DNA from 3 places in the Albirhodobacter sp. R86504 genome. Region 3 is predicted to be linked to each of the others. Evidence: riboswitches for the same ligand, from Rfam matches in the RefSeq annotation. Region 3 holds a riboswitch; each other region holds the start of a gene.
The links. Region 3 has a riboswitch for cobalamin ahead of SJY32_RS15800 (ABC transporter substrate-binding protein). Riboswitches for the same ligand answer to the same signal wherever they lie in the genome.
Positions count from the first base shown of each region.

Region 1: it holds a riboswitch for cobalamin, as region 3 does, so the genes downstream of both, SJY32_RS12595 (energy-coupling factor ABC transporter permease) here and SJY32_RS15800 (ABC transporter substrate-binding protein) in region 3, are expected to answer to the same signal.
Region 2: it holds a riboswitch for cobalamin, as region 3 does, so the genes downstream of both, SJY32_RS12660 (DUF1636 family protein) here and SJY32_RS15800 (ABC transporter substrate-binding protein) in region 3, are expected to answer to the same signal.

Region 1 covers NZ_JAXHCH010000002.1:2,189,007-2,196,714, reverse strand. The annotation lists gene cobM (precorrin-4 C(11)-methyltransferase) at 1-274, shown strand, start outside; gene SJY32_RS12605 (cobyrinate a,c-diamide synthase) at 278-1,603, shown strand; gene cobA (uroporphyrinogen-III C-methyltransferase) at 1,603-2,325, shown strand; cobalamin riboswitch at 2,374-2,585, shown strand; gene SJY32_RS12595 (energy-coupling factor ABC transporter permease) at 2,633-3,304, shown strand; gene cobF (precorrin-6A synthase (deacetylating)) at 3,368-4,099, shown strand; gene SJY32_RS12585 (glycerate kinase) at 4,074-5,312, opposite strand; gene SJY32_RS12580 (D-2-hydroxyacid dehydrogenase) at 5,309-6,262, opposite strand; gene SJY32_RS12575 (HD domain-containing protein) at 6,286-6,870, opposite strand; gene SJY32_RS12570 (hypothetical protein) at 7,000-7,473, shown strand; gene ahcY (adenosylhomocysteinase) at 7,607-7,708, shown strand, end outside.
Region 2 covers NZ_JAXHCH010000002.1:2,201,451-2,209,158, forward strand. The annotation lists gene SJY32_RS12640 (precorrin-8X methylmutase) at 1-129, opposite strand, end outside; gene cobG (precorrin-3B synthase) at 129-1,289, opposite strand; gene cobN (cobaltochelatase subunit CobN) at 1,282-4,503, opposite strand; gene cobW (cobalamin biosynthesis protein CobW) at 4,503-5,534, opposite strand; gene SJY32_RS12660 (DUF1636 family protein) at 5,538-5,900, opposite strand; cobalamin riboswitch at 5,984-6,198, opposite strand; gene cobO (cob(I)yrinic acid a,c-diamide adenosyltransferase) at 6,236-6,853, shown strand; gene SJY32_RS12670 (cobyric acid synthase) at 6,858-7,708, shown strand, end outside.
Region 3 covers NZ_JAXHCH010000003.1:29,606-37,313, reverse strand. The annotation lists gene SJY32_RS15810 (YbfB/YjiJ family MFS transporter) at 1-962, opposite strand, end outside; gene SJY32_RS15805 (NADP-dependent isocitrate dehydrogenase) at 1,170-3,359, shown strand; cobalamin riboswitch at 3,456-3,645, shown strand; gene SJY32_RS15800 (ABC transporter substrate-binding protein) at 3,741-4,763, shown strand; gene SJY32_RS15795 (FecCD family ABC transporter permease) at 4,760-5,878, shown strand; gene SJY32_RS15790 (ABC transporter ATP-binding protein) at 5,875-6,642, shown strand; gene SJY32_RS15785 (fumarylacetoacetate hydrolase family protein) at 6,670-7,353, shown strand; gene SJY32_RS15780 (bile acid:sodium symporter family protein) at 7,473-7,708, shown strand, end outside.

The DNA.
Region 1 (7,708 bases), on a different contig from region 3:
AGTCATCGCGGATCTTACGCCGCACTACGGCGCAGATTGTCCCGTTGCGGTGGTTTGGCGCGCGACATGGCCGGACGAGCGGATCGTACGTGCAACGTTGGGGTCGTTGGAGTCCTCGATCAGCGCAGAGATGGCGCGCACGGCGCTTATTCTCGTGGGACATTCAATCGGCGCCGAGGACTTTGCGGAAAGCAGGCTTTATGCCGGAGATTACGATCGGCGGTATCGCCCCGTTGGCACCGAACCGCGCTTCCCCGAGCCGGAGACGCTCTAACTTATGACACGTGGTTTGATCATTTCTGCCCCTGCTTCGGGCACCGGAAAGACGACGCTTACTCTTGGCCTGATCGCCGCTCTGAAAAAGCAGGGGGTCAAGGTTCAGGGGTTTAAGAACGGGCCAGATTATATCGATCCTGCGTTTCATGAGGTTGCATCGGGTCTCCCCAGTTTTAATCTTGATTGCTGGGCGATGCCCGAGGCCCAAATCTCCGGCCTGATCGCAAGTGCAAAGGGCGCGGATCTGGTGATCGCGGAGGGTTCGATGGGCCTCTTTGACGGTGTTGCCACGCGCGGCGCGAGCGGGCAGGGGGCGACTGCCGATCTCGCGGCGCTGACGGGTTGGCCTGTCGTTTTGGTTCTTGATGTGAGTGGCCAAGCGCAATCTGCTGGCGCGGTTGCACTTGGGTTCGCCAAGATGCGGCCCGACGTTGTGATCGCGGGCGTAGTGGCGAACCGTGTTGCCTCCCCAAGACATGAGATGATGGTCCGTGAAGGGTTGGCGCAGGCTGGGTTGGCGTGTCTGGGATGCTTGCCGCGCAACAATGACGTGCGCTTGCCTGAACGCCATTTGGGTTTGGTGCAAGCCCAAGAAACGGCATCGATCAGCGCTATCCTCGATGAAGCGGGTGCGTTTGTCATGAAGCATCTGGATGTTGATGCGATCCGAGCGGTAGCCTTGCCCTGTCAAATGGCGGATGACACTGATGCAACCGCGCGCATCACGCCGCCCGGACAGAGGATTGCGCTTGCGCAAGATGTCGCGTTCTCGTTCGTCTATCCACATCTTTTACACGGCTGGCGCGCGGCTGGGGCGGAGATTTTGCCCTTTGCGCCGTTGAAAAACGAGGCGCCGGATCAAGCGGCCGATGTCTGTTGGCTGCCTGGCGGCTATCCTGAGCTTCACGCGGGTGAGATTGCTGCGGCAGGGGCTTTCCGCAGCGGGCTGCGCGAGTTCGCGCAGACGCGACCTGTGCACGGGGAATGCGGTGGGTATATGGCGTTAGGGGCGGGGCTGATCGATAAAGATGGTGCGCGCCACGAGATGGTTGGTTTGCTCGGTTTGGTGACATCCTATGAAAAGCGCAAAATGCACCTTGGATACCGGATTGCCACGTTAAACGCGCCGATTCCGTCTTTAGGGGCGGGAAGTCTCGCGCGCGGGCACGAGTTCCATTATTCTACGATTATCGATCAACCCGATGCGCCTCTCGCGTCGGTCCGCGATGCCTCGGGCAATGCCGTTCCGGAAACCGGTTCATGGCGCAGCTTCGAAGGCGGGGGCCGCGTCACGGGGAGCTTCTTCCACTTTGTCGCGGAGGCCTGATGGCTGGCTTTGTTTCTTTCGTTTCCTCCGGCCCCGGCGATCCTGAATTGCTTACGGTGAAGGCTCTCAATCGGCTTCAGGCGGCGGATGTCGTGCTTTACGATGATTTGTCGTCCGGCCCGATTTTGGCTTTGGTGCGCGAGGGGGCAGAGTTGATTGCGGTGGGAAAACGCGCAGGTCGGCCGTCGCCCAAGCAAGAATACGTGAGTGAGCTACTCGTTGAACATGCGAAAAAAGCGGCCAAGGTCGTTCGCTTGAAGTCCGGCGATTGTGGAATTTACGGACGGTTGGAAGAAGAAATTATTGCGCTGCGTGAAGCGGGAATTGCGTTCGAGATCATCCCGGGCGTGACGGCCGCTACCGCGACGACGGCCGCTGCGGGTATTCCTTTGACGCGTCGGTCAACCTCGCGGCGTGTACAATATGTCACCGGCCACGATTTGACAGGCGCGTTACCGGAGTCGCTCAATTGGGCAGCTCTGACGGATGGGGGTGCGACGACTGTGGTGTATATGGCGCGTCGGACGTTCCCTGATTTGGCCACGAAATTGATGGCGCATGGTCTCGCGCCCGAGACGCCCGCCCTGATCGCGGAAGGGGTCTCCACCGATGCCGAATCGATCCGCCATTTTACCGTCGCGAGCTTGGCTAAGTATCTCTCGGAGACGCCCGCGCCGGAGCGCGCGCCCTCTCTAATCATCTATGGCCCCCTGATGACGTGAACGACCACGCCAATGTCGTGCGTGACGCTTGACCGGTTTGGTTGGGCGTGAGACATGTGATGTGACGGTTCTGCAAAGCGTGCGAGCGCTGGTGGATGAAAAGGGAACGCGGTGAGGTGTAGCCATCAGGCGCCAAATCCGCGACTGCCCCCGCAACTGTGAGCTGAGAGTCGCCCCGATAAGCCACTGGCGAAAGCTGGGAAGGAAGGGGAGGCGTTAATCTGCGAGTCAGGAGACCTGCCGTCATATCAAGGGGCGTTTGCCCGCAACCAATCCGCCGTCGGGGATGACGGCCAGGAGTGAAGATATGCATATCGAACCGGGCGTCGTAAATGGCGCCAAACTCGCACTTTCCTATGCGACCGCCGCAGGGGCCGCCGTTTACGCTGGCCGTGAAGCGCTGAAGACCGTGTCATCTCGCGGCATTTTGTCCTTCGCGGCGCGGTCTTTGATCGCAACGATTGGCACATTCGTCTTCTTCGAAATTCTTCCGCATTTCGCGGCGGGCGTCTCGGAGGTTCATTTGATTCTGGGATCTACCTTGTTCTTGATGCTCGGGATCGGGCCTTCGGCGCTTGGTCTTGCGATGGGGCTTTTGCTGCAAGGGCTTTTCTTCGCCCCGACTGATCTGCCACAGTTCTTCATGAACTTGACGACACTTCTGGTTCCGCTGTTCGCGCTGCAAGCGGTCGCTCAGCGCGCAATCGCGAAAGATACCGCCTATGTGGATCTCAGCTACGCGCAAGCGCTGAAGCTCTCGGTTGCCTATCAGGGCGGGGTTGTAGCTTGGGTCGCATTCTGGGTGATTTGGGGGCAGGGCTTCGCGGCAATGTCCGAAATCATGACTTTCGGCGCGGCCTATATGACGGTTGTTCTGTTGGAGCCCCTCGTCGATCTCGCGGTTCTCGGAATCGCAAAATCGGCAAAGGGTTTGCACGGCTCTGGCCTCGTGTCCGAGCGCCTTCACACGGCGGCTTGATTAACGCATAAGCGCTTACCGGCCCTCTGCATGTGCAGGGGGCCGTTTGCATTCGGAGGCAGGATGGAACTCTTTTTGGTTGGGATCGGCACGGGTAACCCCGAGCATCTCACGCTTCAGGCCATTCGTGCCTTGAAAGCGGCAGATCTCATCATCGTGCCGCGTAAAGCAGGTAAGGATGATCTTTCCGAATTGCGGCTCGATATTTGCGCGGAAGTAGCGCCGGATGTCGCGATCCGCGAGTTCGATCTACCTGTCCGTGATCTTGCGGAGCCCGATTACGCAAAGCGGGTGAACGATTGGCACGATGCGATTGCGCAGGTCTGGATGACGGCGATCGACGGCGCTGGGCGGGTCGCCTTGCTCGTTTGGGGGGATCCATCGCTCTATGACAGCACATTGCGCATTGCCGCTCGGTTGTCACCTGCGCCGCTGATGACCGTCATTCCCGGAATTACGTCTATTCAGGCGCTCACCGCGGCGCATGCGATTCCACTGAACGATATTAACGAGCCCGTCGTGATCACAACAGGCCGGCAGTTGCGCGATGCGGGGTGGCCGCCATCCGCGCGCAGTGTCGTCGTGATGCTGGACGGCGAATGCTCATTCCAACATTTGCCGCCGGACGAGATCGAGATCTGGTGGGCCGCCTTTGCGGGGATGCCGCAGCAGGTGATATTGTCGGGGGCGTTGGGCGATATTGGCCCCGAGATCATCGAGACGCGCGCGCGGGCGCGGGCGGCGCATGGATGGGTGATGGATATCTATCTTATGCGTCGATCAGAAAAATCCTGAGATCATTCACATTCGTGCCGGTGGGCCCCGTCACAAAAAGCGAGTCGATGGCATTGAACGCGCCCCATGCGTCATTCATCGTGAGCGCGGCAAACGGGTCAACGCCCGCGGCTTTCATTGCGTTGAAGCTCTCGCCATCGACATAGGCGCCCGCATTATCTTCCGATCCGTCGATGCCGTCAGTGTCTGCGGCGAGGCAAGAGATGTTCCGCGCACCACGCAAAGCGATCGCCACGCCAAGAGCGAATTCGGCGTTGCGCCCGCCGCGCCCATTTCCGCGTAAAGTGACAGATGTCTCACCGCCCGAAATCAAAGCGAGGGGCGCTTTGCCGAGGAAATCCGCACTCATCGCGATTGCGGTCAGTGCTTTGCCAACCTCTCTCGCCTCGCCTTCAATGCGGTCCGATAGGATGAGTGTCGTATAGCCTTGTGATTCCAGATATCGCGCGGCGGCTTCAAGGGATTGCCGCGGCGATGCAACCATATGCGCCTGAAGATCGCCTGTTTCCGGCAAGCGCGACGCTTGGGAGGCGAGTGCGGCTGCGACCCTCGTATTCGGGATGATGTTGTAGCGCGCGAGGATTGTCTCCGCGCTTTCCAAATGGGGTGGTATTCGCACCGTGGGCCCAGATGCCACGGTTTCGGCATCATCGCCAGGCACGTCGGAAATGAACAGCGTCACGATTTTCGCAGGCGCTGCGAGGGCTGCGAGGCGGCCACCTTTAACCTGACTAAGCCGCTGGCGGATAACGTTCATCTCGCCAATCGTTGCGCCGCAAGCCAGCAGTGCCCGCGTCAGCTCTTGTTTGTCATCAAGGCTGATCCCGTCGATCGGTTGGCATAACAACGCCGACCCACCGCCCGATATCAAGGATAGCACCAGATCATTTGGCGTGAGACCTGATAGCAAATCCATGATGCGCCGCGTGGCATCCAATCCTGCTTGATCGGGAACGGGATGCGAGGCTTCAACCACGCCGATCTTGCGCAAGGAGACGCCTTCCGCGTGCCCGTAACGCGTGACGACAAGCCCCTCGACGGCATCGCCCCATTGCGCCTCAACGGCCGCGGCCATCTGCGCCGCCGCTTTGCCTGCGCCAATGACAATCACGCGGCCGCTCGGTCGTTCCGGTAATGCGGCAGCAATACATTGCGCTGGCGTTGCGGCGTCCACGGCCGCGGCGAAAGCGCCGCGCAAGATTTGCTTGTTCACGTTAATATCCTCTTCGGCGTTCCCGCGATAAAGGCATCAATACCTTCAATGACTTGCGCCCATAGCGCCGTCATCGCTTCATCGCTCGCCCACGCAACATGGGGCGTAAGGATCACATTTGGCAAGTCCGCGATCCCCATTAAAGGGTTATCCGGCAGGGGCGGTTCCGGAGTGGTCACATCAAAGCCTATACCGGAAATATTTTTTCTCTTCAAAGCGTTAACTGCGGCAACCTCATCCACCAGACCACCCCGCGCAGTATTGATCAAGACAGGTCGCCGCGCCATCTTGCTAAATTCTTCAGCACCTATCAGGCCTATTGTCTCCGCGTTAAGCGGACAGTGAAGCGTGATCACGTCACTCTCGGCCAGAAAATCGTCGAACCCGATACGGGTTGATGTCGCGGCCTCTCCCTTGCGGGCAGCGAAAATGACCCGCATGCCAAAGGCTTGCGCCAGTCGCGCGACTGATTGCCCTATGGAGCCACCGCCGATGATCCCGAGGGTTTTGCCGGCCAGATCCTCAATGGGGTGATTAAAGAAACAGAATTGGCCCGACCTTGCCCAATCCCCCTTTATGACATCCTCACGGTAGCCCGGCAGTTGGCGCTTGAGCGCAAGAATGAGGGCCATCACGTGTTCAGGCACCGAATGGACTGCATATCCGCGCACATTCGAGACAGTGATCCCCCGTTCGCGGCAGGCATCGATATCAATCACATCATATCCCGTCGCGGCGACGGCGATAAATTTTAGATCTGGAAGATGTTCGAGGTGCTTGCGCCGAAGTGGAACTTTGTTGGTAATCGCAATCTCAGCGCCTTGTAACCGGGCAACCACTTGATCCGAAGATGTAGTAGGGTAGTCAGCCCACTCATGCGGCGCATTCGGGCGCGCGAGATTAATGGTTGGGCCGATTGTTGCGCGATCCAGAAAGACGATGCGGGTCAAAGGGGGCTCCTCGATTGAGCGGATCAGATGAGCGAAAGCTCGTTGTGATGGGCCGTGAAGGCGTGGCGAACTTCGGCGGGCGGACGCAGCAGCAGTTTCAGCCCGCGGGTCAGGTTTGGATCGGGTTTACCGAACAAGCGATCCGCCTCGGCAGAGCTAAAGCCCGCGATCTGCTCCGCCTCCAGCCGCGCCGAAACCGTATCGGCGGCTTTGATTGCTTTCTTCATCGCTGCAGGAAGGACAGTCGGCAGCCCAAAGCGCAGATGTATCGCCTCCGTCAGCCTTCGATCTAGTTCGATATATTGCGGGCCAACGGCCGCTTTTACTGGGCTGATCATATCACCAATCACGTATTCGGGCGCATCGTGCAGGAGGGCAGCGAGACGCCATCTGGCGCTGATGCCCGGATTGGCACGCGTAAAAATTTCCTCGACGAGCAGAGAATGTTCCGCCACCGAATAGGGCCAGTCGCCGCGCGTTTGACCGTTCCACCGCGCCACAAAAGCCAGCCCGTGCGCGATATCTTCAATCTCAATATCCATCGGAGTCGGGTCCAAAAGATCGAGCCGTCGACCCGAGAGCATCCGTTGCCAAGCGCGCGTCGTCATTGATGATCCCTTCCGTTCGATTTGATCACGATTAGGGCGATGCTCAGGCCAAGTAAATATAATCGGGAACTTTTAGCGGCTTCCACTCGTTATATATCCAACATGAACCAGACAGTAGAAAGGCACATCATGCGCCGGAAACTGATGATCCTCGCCGCCGTAACGGCTGGCCTCGCCGTCCCAGTAACGATGGCAAACTCGAAAACCGACCCTCGCTCAGGGTTCGCACCGGAAACGCCGCAAGCGCAAAGCAGCTCGCGCCCAATGGATGATTTGTCGGGCGACAGCTTTGGCGATCTCTCCGTCTTTGATACGATCAGTACCTACGGGAACGATCAGACCTCGACGGAGCCCTACTGCGACCTGCGCCAAAATGTTGTCGAGACCCTCGACCATGATTTTGCGGAAACAGCAAAGGCAAACTCGCCGCTCGCGGACGGTCGATCTGTATCGCTCTACGCATCCGATATCATGGGCACGTGGACCGCAATTTATACCCGTGCCGATGGCATCGCATGTGTTGTGAGCTCCGGTATCGATTGGGAGCAGGGGGATAACCCCGTCGCGCTTCTGGAGCAAGAACAACTCCTTGCGCAAAGTTAATCTTGTCGCGCGCGATGCGCCCAATAAAGTTGGAAAGAAACACCGGCCCTCCTAGCATTTGCTTGGGGGGCCGGAGATTGTTCCTTAACCCCGAAGATGATATGAGCCGTGCAACGCAATACAGGAGCCGAGAATGGCCGACTACATCGTTAAAGACATCGCATTGGCCGCCTATGGCCGCAAAGAACTCGACATTGCTGAAACAGAGATGCCGGGCCTCATGACGTTGCGCGCG
Region 2 (7,708 bases), on a different contig from region 3:
CGCATGGATCATCCGGACGGCAACGATTTCTTCCTCCGGAGTGAACCGTGCGAGATCGGCTTCAGCGCGGATCGTCCTGAACGATTGTACATAGATTTCCGCGCCGTTTTTTTCATATGCCCAAGCCATCACGCCCCCCAGATATCTTTCCCCGCCATCAGCGCTGGCACGCTGAGCGAATGTTCCTCGGGCGTATCGGACGCCCGGCCGTTTTTCACAAGGTCAAAGCCGTTCTCGCGCCCGATCAAAACCCGCTGCGTCGATGCCGGATAGGCGCAGCCTTTCGCGCAACCGCTTACGTGCAGAAGCTTTCCCTCCGGAACGCTTGGAGCAAGCGCGCGCGCCAGATCACGAGTTGCCTGAAGTGCCTGCGGGCAGCCCGGCGCTCCCGTGCACGCGCGCACGCGGCGGATCGGATCCGCGGGGTTCGTCACGAGCCCGTCAATCGCGGGAGCGTCCGCCAGCCCCTCCATGAGAATGAGTTGCCAAGGCGTCAGACGAATGAAATCGCAGGATTTGGCAATGTGAGAGACGATATCTGCCGTCATCTGGCCAAACGCAAACCCAGCGAAATATCCCAGTTCGTGCGGCCCTGGGTTGGGTGGGGGCTGCCTGTCCCACGGGGCGATCATGTGATCAAACGCAGCAGGCAGGCCGATATCTCTGCGCTTTAGATGCGCCGCCATACGTCCACGCCCGTCAACAACACCGCCCGTCATCACGAACCAATAAGCCAAGCGCAACGCAGTTTCCGACGCCTTCACCAGCGGGACAACCATCGCAGAATTAGACCCGTCCGGCCTGATCAGAGCCATCTCACCATGGCGCTCAATACGGATATCCGCCGCCGAGCCATGCAAAACCGGAGCGCCCGCAAGATCGACTGCGAATCCGAACTTGCTCGGAAGCTGCAAGTCATCCGCGGCGGCAAGCAATGCCTCGAGTTGTTCCGCCACGCGCAAAGTCGCATCCTGCGGCCGCCAAAGCGGCGAGGTGATTATGTTGCGGCGTCGTTCCGTTTCGACATCCGCGTCCAGCAGACCAAGTGTATCAAGCTCCGCCAACACCACATCAAAACGCGCCTCACGCACCCCGCGCAGCTGCAAATTCGCGCGGTTTGAGAGATCGATCAGCCCGTTACCATGCTCGCGCGACAAAGCCGCAATGCCTGCAAGCTGATCCGCGGAAAGCCGCCCCAGATGCGGGCGCACACGTACAACCAACCCGTCACCGGACATCATCGGCTGCCGCGCGCCGGGGCACCAGCCTTGAATGATCGGCTCAGACATCATCACCCTCCAATGCGCTTGCGATCCAATTTCGGCGTGTTTCCCAAAGACCTGCCTGATAGACCGCATCAAACCGTGCCTGCAAGGCGGACAGCGCCGCAGGGTTGGCAGCCCGCATGAATTCCACAAGGTCATCGCGCCCCAGCGTCGCCTCGTAGTAAAGATCAAAGAGATGCGCAGGAACTTCGCGGGTCAAATGCGCAAACGCCGCGAGATGATCAAGCGTCGCCGTAATTTCCGCAGCGCCACGGAACCCGTGCCGCATCATCCCGTCCGCCCACGCGGGATTGGCCGCGCGCCCGCGCACAACTCGCGCGATTTCTTCTGTCAAAGCGCGGGCGCGCGGGGCGTCCGGATTCGTCGTATCTAGGTGATACAGGCTCGATTTATTGCCCCCAAGGCTTTGAACAGCCGCCGCGAAGCCGCCCTCATGCGCCGCATAATCCGACGCGAGCAAAAGATCACTCTCTGCCAAATCTTGGACATGGACGAACCCGTCAGACTTGAGAACGCGCGCCTCCAAAGCAGCGCGATCCCGATAGGCGGCTCCGTTCGCGTCGATTGCCCACTCCGACGCTTTCAACCATGCCTCACCGGCAGCATCACGCCCCTCATCAGAATAGGTTTCCATCGCCTCGCTCATCGCCATGCCGTACTGGCCCGGCTTGGGGCCGAACACGCGCGGAGAACGGGACAGATACGGATTATCGGAAGGGTCCTCGTCTCGGCGCGCAAGCGCAGCCGAGCCTGCCTCGAATATCTGACCAAGGCCCGCGAAAACGTCTCTAAACAGGCCCGAAGTGCGGATCGTAACGTCGATACGCGGTCGCCCGAGAACCGCAAGCGGAAGAATTTCGAAACCTGACACCCGCGCAGACCCGTCGTTCCATGTTGGCGCAAGCCCCGCCAGATGAAGCGCCATCGCGAATTCCTCGCCGGCGGTGCGCATCGTGGCCGACCCCCAAAGATCGATCACGAGGCCCTTCGGCCAATCCCCGTGATCTTGCAGGTGACGGCGCAACAGCTCCTCGGCCAGCTTAACACCCTGCGTATACGCAGCCCGTGACGGCACAGCGCGGGGGTCGACCGAAAAAAGGTTGCGACCGGTCGGACAAACGTCATCGCGGCCACGATAGGGAGATCCAGCAGGCCCCGCCGCCACGAACTTTCCCTCGATCGCGGCCATAAGCCCCTCAGCCTCACCCGCAGCATCACCGTAAATATGCAACCCGTCCCCAAACTGGGATTCCTTGATGTCGCATACGAACCGATCGATGCGCGTGATGGCATCTGCTGCCGAGGCCCCTTGCGGAATGCCCAGATCTTCTTCGAGGCCGCGGCCTTTTGCCTCCTCCAAAATCCGCGCAATCAACCGCTCACGACGTTTGGGATCGATACCGTCCGCGGTAGAGTATTCGTCGAGCAACTGCTCCAGATGTTCGAAGCCTTCAGGCAAAGACCCTTCGCGCATTGGCGGAGGCATGTGCCCCAATGTCACCGCCCCGATTCGGCGCTTCGCCTGCGCCGCCTCGCCTGGGTCATTCACGATGAACGGATAGATGACAGGCGCAGACGTCAACACCTCCGGCCAGCAGGAATCCGAAAGCGCAACAGCCTTACCCGGGAGCCATTCGAGGGTGCCATGTGCGCCCATGTGAATAATGGCATCGACGCCCAGCGCCTTAAGCCAAAGGTAGAAGGCAACGTAGGAGTGGCGCGGCGTCCGCGCGAGATCATGATAATCATCATCCCGCGTAAGAACGTCACCGCGCTCTGGTTGCAAAGCAAGGATAACATTTCCCGACTGAATGGCAGAAAACTTGAAAGCGCCATCTTCTAGAAGCGGGTCATCGCTAGGCGCACCCCAAGCCTGCGAAAGGCTCAAAAAAGGCTCTAAGTCGGCCGAAAACTGCGCCCTATACTGATCAAGGGGCCACTTAATCTTGGCATCCATTAGTCGTTTGCCCAGATCGTCTACAGGCGCCGTTTTAATGCCGCCAACTCGCAACCGCGTTAAAAGTGCCTGCGCAGATGCCAAAGCATCCAGACCTACCGCATGAGCCAACTGATCCGCCCGACCGGGATATATCGACAGGATGATCGCCAGTTTTTTGTCCTTCGCGGGGGTTTGCGATAGCTTTATCCACCCCTCAATACGGTCCAATGCGGCGGCGATCCGGCCCGCATCCGCGCGGTGAACAAATCGGGAGTACTCCAGATCGGCGTCCCGCTTTGTCGGCGCCTTGAACGAGATCACACCAGCGAAGATCCGCCCGTCGACCTCTGGCAAAACAACATGCATTGCGAGATCCGCAGGCGACAGACCGCGATCAGCCACAAGCCATTCTTTGCGCCGCGCGGTTGAAAGAGCCACTTGGAACACGGGGCAACCTGCCGCATCCAATGGTGAACGCCCGTCGTCACCCTTCGCGGAAAACGCGGTCGCGTTAACAACGGCCAACGGCGCGATTTGCGAGAGTTCCTCTGATACCCATGCCGCCGAAGGACCCTTTAGCGAAGGCGCAAACAGGCCAGCCGCGCGGTACCCTCGCTTGCGAAAATCACGAATAAGCGCATCGATAGGCTCTAAATCGGCCGAAACGAGATAGCTCCGGTAGAACGTCACAACCACATCTGCCGCATCCGGCCGCGAGGTTGCCCCCCTATCGGGATCGTACCAACCAGCTTGCGGCAGATCGACCGCCTCCGCGACATCTCCCACGGGCAGTTTCGCGGCTTTTGCGAGGGTCGCCAACGCGGCTTGCGCGGCCACGGCCCCGCCCGCATCACAAAGCGTTTTGAGCCGGGTCAGGGTCTCATTTGCAACAGTCGAGAGCGCGGTAAGACGCTCGTCTGCCCGCCCATCCGCCGGCAGAACGGCCAATGCAATGTTGTTTCGCCGCGCGAGATCCTGCAGCGAGGCCAGGCCGTAAGGCCAGTAGCTCTCGCCGCCGATCACGCGCACCAAAATCGCCTTCGCCTCGGCCAAGGTTTGTTCGCAATAAACATCCACCGAAAGCGGATGCTTTAACGCGACAAGGTTCGCCAAGCGCAAACTCGGCAAACCACCCTCCGCCCGATGCCACCCCGCCGCGAAAGCCCCCAAGTCACTATCGGAAAACGAAAGCACAACCATATCCGCGGGCGTCTGCCCCAGATCCGTTGGCGTCTCGCTTTCTTCGAGGCCGTGACTTTCGCGAAAAACGACGTGCATCAGCCGAGCAATACCGTACGGATCGCGGCCTCATCCATGTCGTGATGCTCTGCGATCACTACGAGAGCCGACATCCGTTCCGTCCCCCAGGGACGGTCATACTGATGACGGACACGCTCACCGACCGCTTGCACCAATAAGCGCATTGGCTTGCCGGCAACCGCCACGTGACCCTTCACGCGCAAAACATGATTTTCCCGCGCGAGGCGGACGATCCGCGCCGCGAGATCCTCTGGATCAGAAATTTCGCCCATTTCAATGACAACCGATTCAAAATCGTCATGTTCGTGGTCATCCGCCCCGTCATGATGCGACGGCCGCGCATCCAGATCATCTTCCGCTGCGGCGTTCAGACCCAAAATCACACGCGGGTCAATGACCCCATCCGTCATTGACAGAACAGGAAGCTTACGCGGCGCCTCCGCGTCAATCACCGCACGCGCGGCAGCAAGACCGCTTTCGCCTGCGAGATCCGCCTTCGACAACAATACGATGTCAGCACAAGCGATCTGATCTTCGAAAACTTCCGACAGCGGCGTCTCGTGATCAATGCTGTCGTCGGCGGCGCGCTGCGCATCCACGGCCTTAACATCCGGGGCAAAGCGGCCCGCCGCGACTGCCTCCGCATCCGCCAATGCGATGACGCCGTCGACCGTGATTTTGGACCGGATCGCAGGCCAATCGAAGGCCTTAAGCAGCGGCTTTGGCAAAGCAAGACCCGAAGTTTCAATCAAGATGTGATCAGGGCGCTGTGGCATCGCCATCAGCGCCTCGATCGTCGGGATGAAATCATCCGCCACGGTGCAGCAAATACAACCGTTCGCGAGTTCGACGATATTTTCCGCCGGACAATTTTCGTCAGCGCAGCTTTTAAGGATATCGCCATCGACGCCGACGGTGCCAAATTCATTGACCAGAACCGCGAGGCGTTTGCCCTGTGGATTGGCCATGAGATGCCGGATCAGAGTTGTTTTCCCCGAGCCAAGGAAGCCGGTGATGATCGTGACGGGAATTTTAGCGAGATCGGACATGAGTTACTCCTGAGCCGGAACAAGGGGCGGAATTCGCGCAACAGATTGTTTGCGAAAAATAACGGGGCGGTCGCGCCACGGCACGATCCCATCGGCGGAGGCCGCGTATTTTGCAGCGCCCTCCAGAATCTCGGCGGCATGAAGATCCGGATCCATACGTCCGTAGACGTAGGTCCATTTCCCGGCCTCGGTCAGCGCAACTGCGCAGCCATTCGAACACGCGGAGAGACACTCCACAGGCACAACTTGCACAGCATCAGGCACATTTTGCGCGACGATTGCGGCCAAAAGCTTCGCCCCGTCGCGGTCTGCGTCGGGGTCAGCGCCCTCGCGCTTACATGTGGTGCATACGTAAAGCGTCGTCATCGGCCTCTCCAATATCGGGGGAGAATAGGGCATAGCCAGCCAAAACCGCGCGCGGTCTCTGCCGGTTGCGAAACACCCCGTTCGCCCGTTCAGTCGATGCTGGCAGGTCTCCCGGCTTGCGGATCTGGGTTTCCCCTCAACCCCTCTGCCTTCCCGGTTTCCCAGTGGCGTTGACGGGTCTCTCCGGTCACGGTCGCGGGGGCGGCTGCGCTTCGGTTGCGACCGATGAGCGGTCGTAAACCTGTCGCATTCCCTCTTCACCTGTCCTAGAACAGGAACCAACATGCGGCCCAACTGAGGCACCGCAGCCCCTATTGTCAAGGATGGATCAACAGATGACCGATGAGAACAACGTTGACGCCCGTCACGCGATGAAAATGGCAAAGAAGAAGGCCGCGCGTGATAAGATCATGGCTGCGAAGGAGGGTGAGAAAGGGCTGATCCTCGTGCATACCGGCGCGGGGAAAGGCAAATCTTCCTCGGGATTCGGGATGATCTTGCGGTGTATCGCGCATGAGATGCCTTGCGCCGTGGTACAATTCATCAAGGGCGCGTGGGATACCGGCGAGCGCCGCCTGATTGAGGCGAACTTCTCTGATCTGTGCCAATTCCATGCGATGGGCGAAGGTTTTACGTGGGAAACCCAGGATCGGGCCCGCGACATCGCCGCCGCGGAGAAAGGATGGGCGAAGGCCAAAGAACTCATCCTCGATCCCGAAATCCGTTTTGTTTTGCTTGATGAAATCAATATCGCGTTGCGCTACGACTATCTCAATATCGAGGAGGTGGTCCGGTTCCTGCGGGAGGAAAAGCCTCCAATGACACATGTCTGCCTCACAGGGCGGAATGCTAAGGAGGAGCTGATCGAGATCGCAGATCTTGTGACCGAGATGACGTTGATCAAACACCCGTTCCGGTCGGGTATCAAAGCGCAGATCGGCGTGGAGTTCTGACGCGATGACACGCGCGGTTATGATCCAGGGCGCAGGCTCTAACGTTGGGAAATCGTTGCTGGTTGCGGGTTTGTGCCGCGCCGCGGTGCTGCGGGGATTGTCAGTTTCGCCGTTCAAGCCGCAAAATATGTCAAACAACGCAGCCGTGACAGTGGACGGCGGTGAAATCGGGCGCGCGCAGGCTTTGCAAGCGCTCGCCTCACAACGCGATGCGATTGTGGATATGAATCCGATCCTGCTAAAGCCCGAGTCCGAGACCGGCTCGCAGGTCATTGTGCAAGGAAAGCGTCTCACAACCGTTCGGGCAAGAGACTATTCCGCCCTAAAACCATCCCTTATGGCACCGGTCTTGGAAAGTTTTAACCGGCTGAAAGCGCAATGCGATCTTGTTATTGTAGAGGGCGCCGGCAGCCCTGCTGAGGTTAATCTGCGCGCCAACGATATTGCGAATATGGGATTTGCGCGGATGGCGGATGTGCCCGTTATTCTGACGGGAGACATCGATCGCGGCGGCGTCATTGCGCAGATCGTTGGAACCCAAGCCGTGCTGGACCCGGAAGACAACGCGATGATCGCAGGCTTTTTGATCAACAAGTTTCGCGGAGACCCAACGCTGTTTGATGATGGCTACCGGCTCATCGAGCACCGAACCAACTGGCGCGGGATGGGTGTTGTTCCGTTCTTCACCGATGCAGGTAACCTGCCGGCGGAGGATGCGCTCGATCTTCGCCGGAATTCCGGCAACGGGCCAATTCATATCTGCGCTTTGACCCTCTCGCGGATCGCAAATTTCGACGACCTTGATCCGCTCGCGGCCGAGCCGTCCGTGCGGCTGACGATGGTGCGGGCAGGCGA
Region 3 (7,708 bases):
CAGAGATAGCTGACGATCAGGCCGCCATGGGCGATAAACCCGATCAGCGCGATGATCTGGCACATCATGCAGACCATAAGAACCGGCATCGGCCCGAACCGACGTGACGCAACCGAACCGAGCATCGCCCCGCAGGCATTCGCAATCCCGAGGATCAACCAGACTGTCGCGGCCGCCGATTGCGATTGGCCGCCCGATGTTAGAATATCGACGCAGAAGGTCGCGCCGACGGAATAGCCCCAGCCTGCCGCCAAATACCCAGCCCCGAAAACCCAGAACCAGCGCAGAGCCGTGTTTGATCGCGCCACCGACTGCGCCACCGACTGTCCCGCAGTCTGGTCCGTGAGCGGATCGCCCCTTGGCCTTGCGGGCGGGGCTGATCCCGTGGATGCTCGGGGCGCGGGCGACGGGGTCAGAAACCACGCAATCGGCAACAAGGTCAGCGCTGCCCCCGCGAAAACCTGCCATTGCAGCGCCCAATCCGCCCCCGTCCCGAGCATCAACGGTATAAGCCCCGCCAGCGCGATGCCCACGCCCAACCCCATGAAATGCGGCCCCAGATCGGGCACCCGTTCCGTGCGCCGCAACCAGCCAAGGATGAATTCCGCCGCGAGGAGCATCCCGCCAACGCCGCTCACCCCTCCAAGAAATCGGGAAATCGCCCAGATCCAGACGCTCTGCGTCATGCCCATCATCGCTGTGCTCACCACGGCAAGGATCAGGCACAGACGGAAGATCGACAAGCGCAGCGCGGGCGATTTGATGATCGCAAGCGTCAACGTGCCCAGCAGATACCCCGCGTATATCATCGCCCCGAGCACCCCCGCCGCCTGCGGGGTCAAACCCGCCTGCGCCTGCATGACCGGCAGCAGCGGCGTATAAGCAAAGCGCGCGACCCCGATCGTCAGAAGTTGCGCGGCTATCCCGCCGCAGAAAACGGCGTAGGGGAACGGCAGGCGCATGGGGTCTCTCCTGACAAGGAACAATCTCTATCGGTAGGAGGTTTCTCCGACCGCCTCAATGACGGAAATCAGCGCCGCGCCGATCCGCAATGAGGCGGTTTGGATGCATAAAAATCGTGCGGAGCGTCGCTGTATGCAACCGTATACTATCGACCTTTTGTCGCGTCTCGGCTATGACAGGGCAAACCTCGTCTCAAGGAGCCACCAATGACCGATATCATTTACACCAAAGTGGACGAAGCGCCGGAACTGGCTTCGGCTTCCTTCCTTCCGATTATCCAAAAATTTGCAGCCGCCGCAGGCGTGTCTGTTGGCACCAAAGATATCAGCCTTGCTGGCCGTATCCTTGCGACCTTCCCCGATCACCTCGATGCCGCACAGCGCCAATCGGACGATCTGGCGGAGCTGGGCGAATTGGTGAAAACGGCCGATGCCAATGTCATCAAACTTCCGAACATCTCGGCCTCGGTGCCGCAGCTGGTTGCCGCAATCAAGGAATTGCAATCGAAGGGCTACGCCCTGCCCGATTACCCGGAGGCGCCGCAAACCGACGCGGAAAAAGCCGTGCGCGCGAAATATGACGCGATCAAAGGCTCGGCTGTGAACCCCGTCCTGCGTGAGGGCAATTCGGATCGCCGTGCGGCGAAAGCGGTGAAAAGCTTCGCGCAAAAGAACCCGCACCGGATGGGCGATTGGTCGGCGGACAGCAAAACCCATGTCTCCTCAATGTCGGGCAATGATTTCTTCTCGAATGAAACCTCGGCCACTTTGGCAAAGGATGCGACCGCGAAGATCGTTTTGGTCACCGATGCCGGCGAAACGGTTCTGAAAGACGGGCTGAAATATCCCGCAGGCACGGTCGTCGATGCGACCTTCCTCTCCGTCGCCGCGTTGCAGGAGTTCCTGACCGCCGAGATCGAGAAAACCAAAGCGCAAGGCACGCTGTTTTCGTTGCACATGAAGGCAACGATGATGAAAGTGTCCGATCCGATCATCTTCGGCCATGCGGTGAAAGCGTTCCTCGCGCCGGTGTTCGAGAAGCACGGCGATGCGATGCGCGATCTGGGCGTGAACCCGAATTCCGGCCTTGGCGATTTGCTCGCACGGGTGAAGGGCAATGCGGAAATCATGGCGGATATTGACGCCTGCATGGCCGCGCGCCCGCCGATGTATATGGTGGATTCCGACAAGGGCATCACCAATTTGCACGTCTCGTCCGATGTGATTATCGACGCGTCGATGCCCGCGTTGATCCGCGCTGGCGGCAAAGGTTGGGGCCCGGACGGCAAGGAATCCGACACCAATTGCGTGATCCCGGATAATTCCTACGCGCCGGTTTACGATGAGACGATCAAGTTCTTCAAAGAGAACGGCAAGCTCAATCCCGCCACCGCAGGCACCGTGCAAAACGTTGGCCTGATGGCGCAAAAGGCCGAGGAATACGGCTCGCATCCGACCACTTTCGAGATCCCGCAGGCGGGTGTCGTGAAGATGATCCTCGATGATGGCACCGTGTTGCATGAGCATAAGGTTGAGGCCAACGACATCTGGCGTTCGGCATCGGCCCGCAAAGCCCCGATTGAGGATTGGGTCAACCTTGCGATCGATCGTCAACGTGCGGAAGGCTGCCGCGCGATCTTCTGGCTGGATGCCGCCCGCGCGCATGATGCCGAGCTGATCGCCTATGTGAAACCGATTTTGGAAGCCAAAGGCGTGGCCGATAAATTCGAGATCATGGCTCCCCGCGAAGCGACGCGCGCCTCGTTCGAGACGATCACCAAAGGCGAAAACACCATCGCGATCACCGGCAACGTCCTGCGCGATTACCTCACCGATCTGTTCCCGATTTTGGAACTCGCGACCTCCGCGAAGATGCTGTCGATCGTGAAACTGATGAACGGTGGCGGGCTGTTTGAAACCGGTGCCGGTGGCTCCGCGCCCAAGCATGTTCAGCAGTTGATGGAAGAAAACCACCTGCGTTGGGATAGCCTTGGCGAATTCTGCGCCTTGGGCGAAAGCCTGACCTTCCTTGCCGATACCAAAGGCAATGAAAAGGCGCGCGTGCTGGGCAAGGCCGTGGATACCGCAACGCAAGGCATTCTGGATCACGACCGGTCGCCCTCGCGTAAAGTCGGCCAGCCGGACAACCGCGACAGCCACTACTGGTTCGCGCGCTACTGGGCCGAGGCCCTTGCCGCGCAAACCGAGGATGCCGAACTGGCCGAGCATTTCACACCGGTTGCGGAAGCATTGACCTTGGGTGAGGATAAAATTCTCGCCGAGATCAAAGCCGTTCAAGGCAAGGCTGCGGATTTGGGCGGATATTACCGCACAGATGCGGCGAAAACCGCGGCCGTGATGCGCCCGTCGGCCACGCTGAACGCGATTATCGGCTAAACTCAGCCGCTCAAGATATGAGGCCACGCATCCAATCCGGTGCGTGGCCTTTTTCATAAGCTGCCCTTGCCGCCCATTGATCTTGGGGGGGAATGGTGCCACAAAATCCGCGTCGGTTTCTTTCGAGAATGAAAAGGGAATCCGGTCCAGCTTTGGCTGGTAATCGGAACTGCCCCCGCAACTGTAGGCGAGGAGCGTGCCTCGAACACCACTGGGATCTTCTCGGGAAGGTGGGGCGCGCGTTGATCCGTTAGTCAGGAGACCTGCCGACCTAATGTAACCACGACCGGACGGGGTGTTTCGGGGCGGGAAATCAGCGTGGAGTTCCACGAAATTTCACGTCACGGCCCCGTCACACGGCAATCTGACGGGACGGACCAGATGACCAAACCACTTTCGCGCGCGCTCATCGCGGGCATTTTCGCCTGCGCTTGGGGCCATCACGCCTCCGCGCAAGAGACGCGCTATCCCCTGACGCTGAGCAATTGCGGCACGCAGATCACCTTTGATGCGGCCCCGCAAAGCACCGTCGCGGTTGGGCAAGCCGCCACGGAAATCCTCTATCTCTTGGGGCTCGCGCCGAAAGTTTCTGGCACCTCCGTTTGGTTCAGCGCCGTTATGCCGCGTTTTGCACAGGTGGACGCCACGATCCCGCGCCTGGCCGATAACGACCCGAGCTTCGAGAGCGTCGTCGCCCAAAAGCCTGATCTCGTCGTCGCGCAATATGAATGGCATGTCGGCCCGACGGGAAGCGTCGCGACGCGCGAGATGTTCCACGATCTCGGGATTGGATCGTATATCCTACCTGCGGATTGCGACGCGAAAGATAATTCTACGGGCGGCGACGGTTTGCGCGTCGGCGCGTTCGACACCGGATCAGTTTACAAAGGCATCCGCGAGCTTGCGCAGATCTTCAACGTGCCCGCCGATGGCGATGCCTTGATCGCAGAGCTGAAAGACACGGAAGCGAAGGCGATTGCGCGCGCGCAGGCCCTTGATCTGCCCGATGATCTGTCGGCGGTTTTCTGGTTCTCCTCGGCGGATACGCAGGTTGATCCGTTCGTCGCAGGGCAGCTCGGCGCGCCAGGATATATGATGGATGCGCTCGGCATCACCAATATCGTGCAATCGGATGAGGAATGGCCGACCGTTGGGTGGGAAACCATCGCAAAGAGTGACCCCGATGTGATTGTCATCGCGAAGATGGATCGTCGTCGCCATGCCGCCGATGATGTCGCGCAAAAACTGGCCTTCTTGCGCAGTGATCCTGTTGCCAGCCAGATGAAAGCCGTGATTGAGGGGCGGATCATCGAGATGGACGCCCACGCGATGGATGCCACGGTGCGGTCGATTTACGCGCTGGATGATCTGTCCTCGGCCCTCGCCGCGATGGATTTGCGGTGAGAACAGCCGCCGCCTTCTTGCCACATCAGGGCGCGCGCCCTTTGGTGATGCCTCTCGCGATGATGGCGGCGGTGTGCGGCGCGGTGCTGATCGGCACCGCCATCGGGGAGACGTCTTTGCCGCTGCGCACGGTGATCCAGACCTTGGCAAACCACCTGCTGGGCGCGGAATTCACCGTAGACCGGATCGATGCGGGCATCATCTGGAGCTACCGCCTCCCGCGTGCGCTCGTCGCGGCGGGTTGCGGCGCGGGGCTTGCGCTGACGGGGGTCGTTTTACAGGCGTTGCTGCGCAATCCGCTGGCCGATCCGTATCTGATGGGCCTCTCGGCGGGGGCGTCGACCGGAGCAGTTCTGATCAGCGTCGCAGGGGTTGGCGCGACGGGCTTCGGGCTATCAGCCTTCGGCGTCTCGTCGGACATGATCACCATGTCGGCTGGCGCGTTGATCGGCGCGCTCCTCGCCTTTGGCTGCGTTGTTGCCCTCGCCCATGCCGTCGGCAGCGGCGGATCAGGCGGATTGACGGGCGGCGGTCGCGGCACGCAAGCCGCCGCCGCAATTATCCTCGCGGGCATCGCCAGCTCGCAATTGTTCCACGCCTTAACCGCCTTCATCATCGCGCGCTCGGCCAATGCCGAACAGGCGCGCGGCATCTTGTTTTGGCTCATGGGGAACCTGTCGGGCATCCGGTGGGAGGATGTCGCGCCCTGCCTGATCGTGACCGTGATTGGTTCGGCGCTGTGCCTGTGGCATCGCCGCGCGCTGGATGCGTTCACCTTCGGGGCCGATAGCGCCGCCGCTTTGGGGATCAATGTGCGCGCGGTGCGCGGCGTGTTGATCACCACCACCGCTGTGATGATTGGTGTTTTGGTGTCGAAAGTCGGCTCGATCGGGTTCGTCGGCCTCGTGATCCCGCATGCGATGCGCTTTTTGGTCGGCACACGGCATGATCGGCTCGTGCCAGCTTCGGCCTTTGCGGGCGCGGTGTTCTTGATTGCGGCGGATGTGATCTCGCGCATCTTGATACCCGGGCAAGTCCTGCCGATTGGCGTCATCACAGCACTTGTCGGCGCACCCGCCTTCGCTTTGATCCTCATTCGCGGCGCCCGCCGATGAGTTTGAGCGCACAAAACATCGGCGCGCGCCTGCACCGCACCGACATCATCCGCGATGTTTCGCTTGGTCTCAATGAGGGCGAGCTTTTCGGCCTGATCGGGCCGAACGGATCGGGGAAGACCACGTTGATGCGTTGCCTCGCGGGGCTGCATAAACCCAGCACGGGCACGGTGCGCCTGCGCGGCACGCCGCTTGACAAAATCCCTGCGCGCGAGCGTGCGCAGCTGATCGCCTTCGTTGAGCAACAGGCGGATACGACCGACCGGTTAACCGTGACACAAGCGGTCGGTTTGGGGCGCACACCTTTCCTGTCGCCGCTGCGCGGATGGGGCGCTCAGGACGAAGCGGCCGTGCAATCCGCGCTGGAGGCTGTCGAGATGACGGGCCTGCGCCACCGCTTGTGGCACACCCTTTCGGGCGGCGAACGCCAACGGGTGCATATCGCCCGCGCCCTCGCCCAGACGCCCGAAATTCTGGTATTGGACGAGCCGACGAACCATCTCGATATCCGGCATCAATTGGGGCTGATTGCGCTGGTTCAGAGCCTGAACATCACCCGCATGATCGCCCTGCATGACCTCAATCAGGCAATGATCTGTGATCGAATCGGCGTTATGCAGGCTGGCAATTTGGTGGCAGTTGGCGCACCTTGCGAGGTGTTGAACGAGGCGTGTCTCCGCGATGTTTTTGGCGTCGCGGCAATGCGCGTGCCCGCGCCGGATGCGTCAGGCGGCATGCGGCTACATTTCTCGCACGCGCTGTGACGCGCGTTGCCACCGTCAGGAGACCCTATGACAGAGCCGCTTTTCCCGCCCCGACCGCCCGTGATGATCGCCACCGACCACGGCGACTACCCGATCCACCGGATTTTCTGCGTGGGCCGGAATTACGCGGATCACGCCGCCGAAATGGGGCATGAGGTCGACCGCGAGGCGCCGTTCTATTTCATGAAAGATGCCTCAAGCCTTGCGCCTGATGGCCCCCTGCCCTTTCCGCCTGGCACGCAAGATTTGCATCATGAGGTCGAACTTATCGCCGCCCTCGACGCGGATCTTTTCAACGCGGATACCGCGCAGGCCGCGCGGGCGGTTTGGGGCTACGGCGTTGGCTTGGATATGACGCGGCGCGATTTGCAAGCGCAAGCGAAGGACAAACGCCGGTCTTGGGATCTGGGCAAAAACTTCGAGAATTCCGCCATTCTCGCGCCGCTGACCGATGCGGCAACCTTCGGGGACATCGGCACGCAGGCGATCACGCTCGCGGTAAATGGCGAGATGCGCCAAACCTCCGACCTCTCCAAAATGATCTGGTCCGTGCCCGAAGTTATCGCGTATCTGTCGCGGTATTATCACCTTACCGCAGGCGATATCATCATGACCGGAACGCCTGCGGGTGTTGGGCCCGTGATTGCGGGCGACGTTATGACGGCGCAAATCGACGGGCTGGCGCCGTTGGAGGCGCGGTATCTCGCGTAAGCGGGCCGGATCTTGCGTTCGGGAGGCGACGAAAAAGATGGCCTCGCCCTGCGCGATATGGTTTTGCAAAGGGGCGCGGTAATTGCGGCGCGACCTGATCGGACAGCGCAGGGCAAAAGATGAAATATTTAAAAACTCTCGGCATTGATGCCTACATGATTTTACTCTTGGTGACGGTGGCTTTCGGGGTCGTGCTCCCCGCCAGCGGCGCACCCGCAGAGATCTTGGGCTATGTTACCTATTGGGCGGTGTCGCTGCTGTTCTTTCTCTATGGCACCAAGCTCAGCCCCGCCGCCGTGCGCGACGGTTTCATGAATCTGCGCTTACAGGGGCTGGTGCTCGGCGCGACATTCGT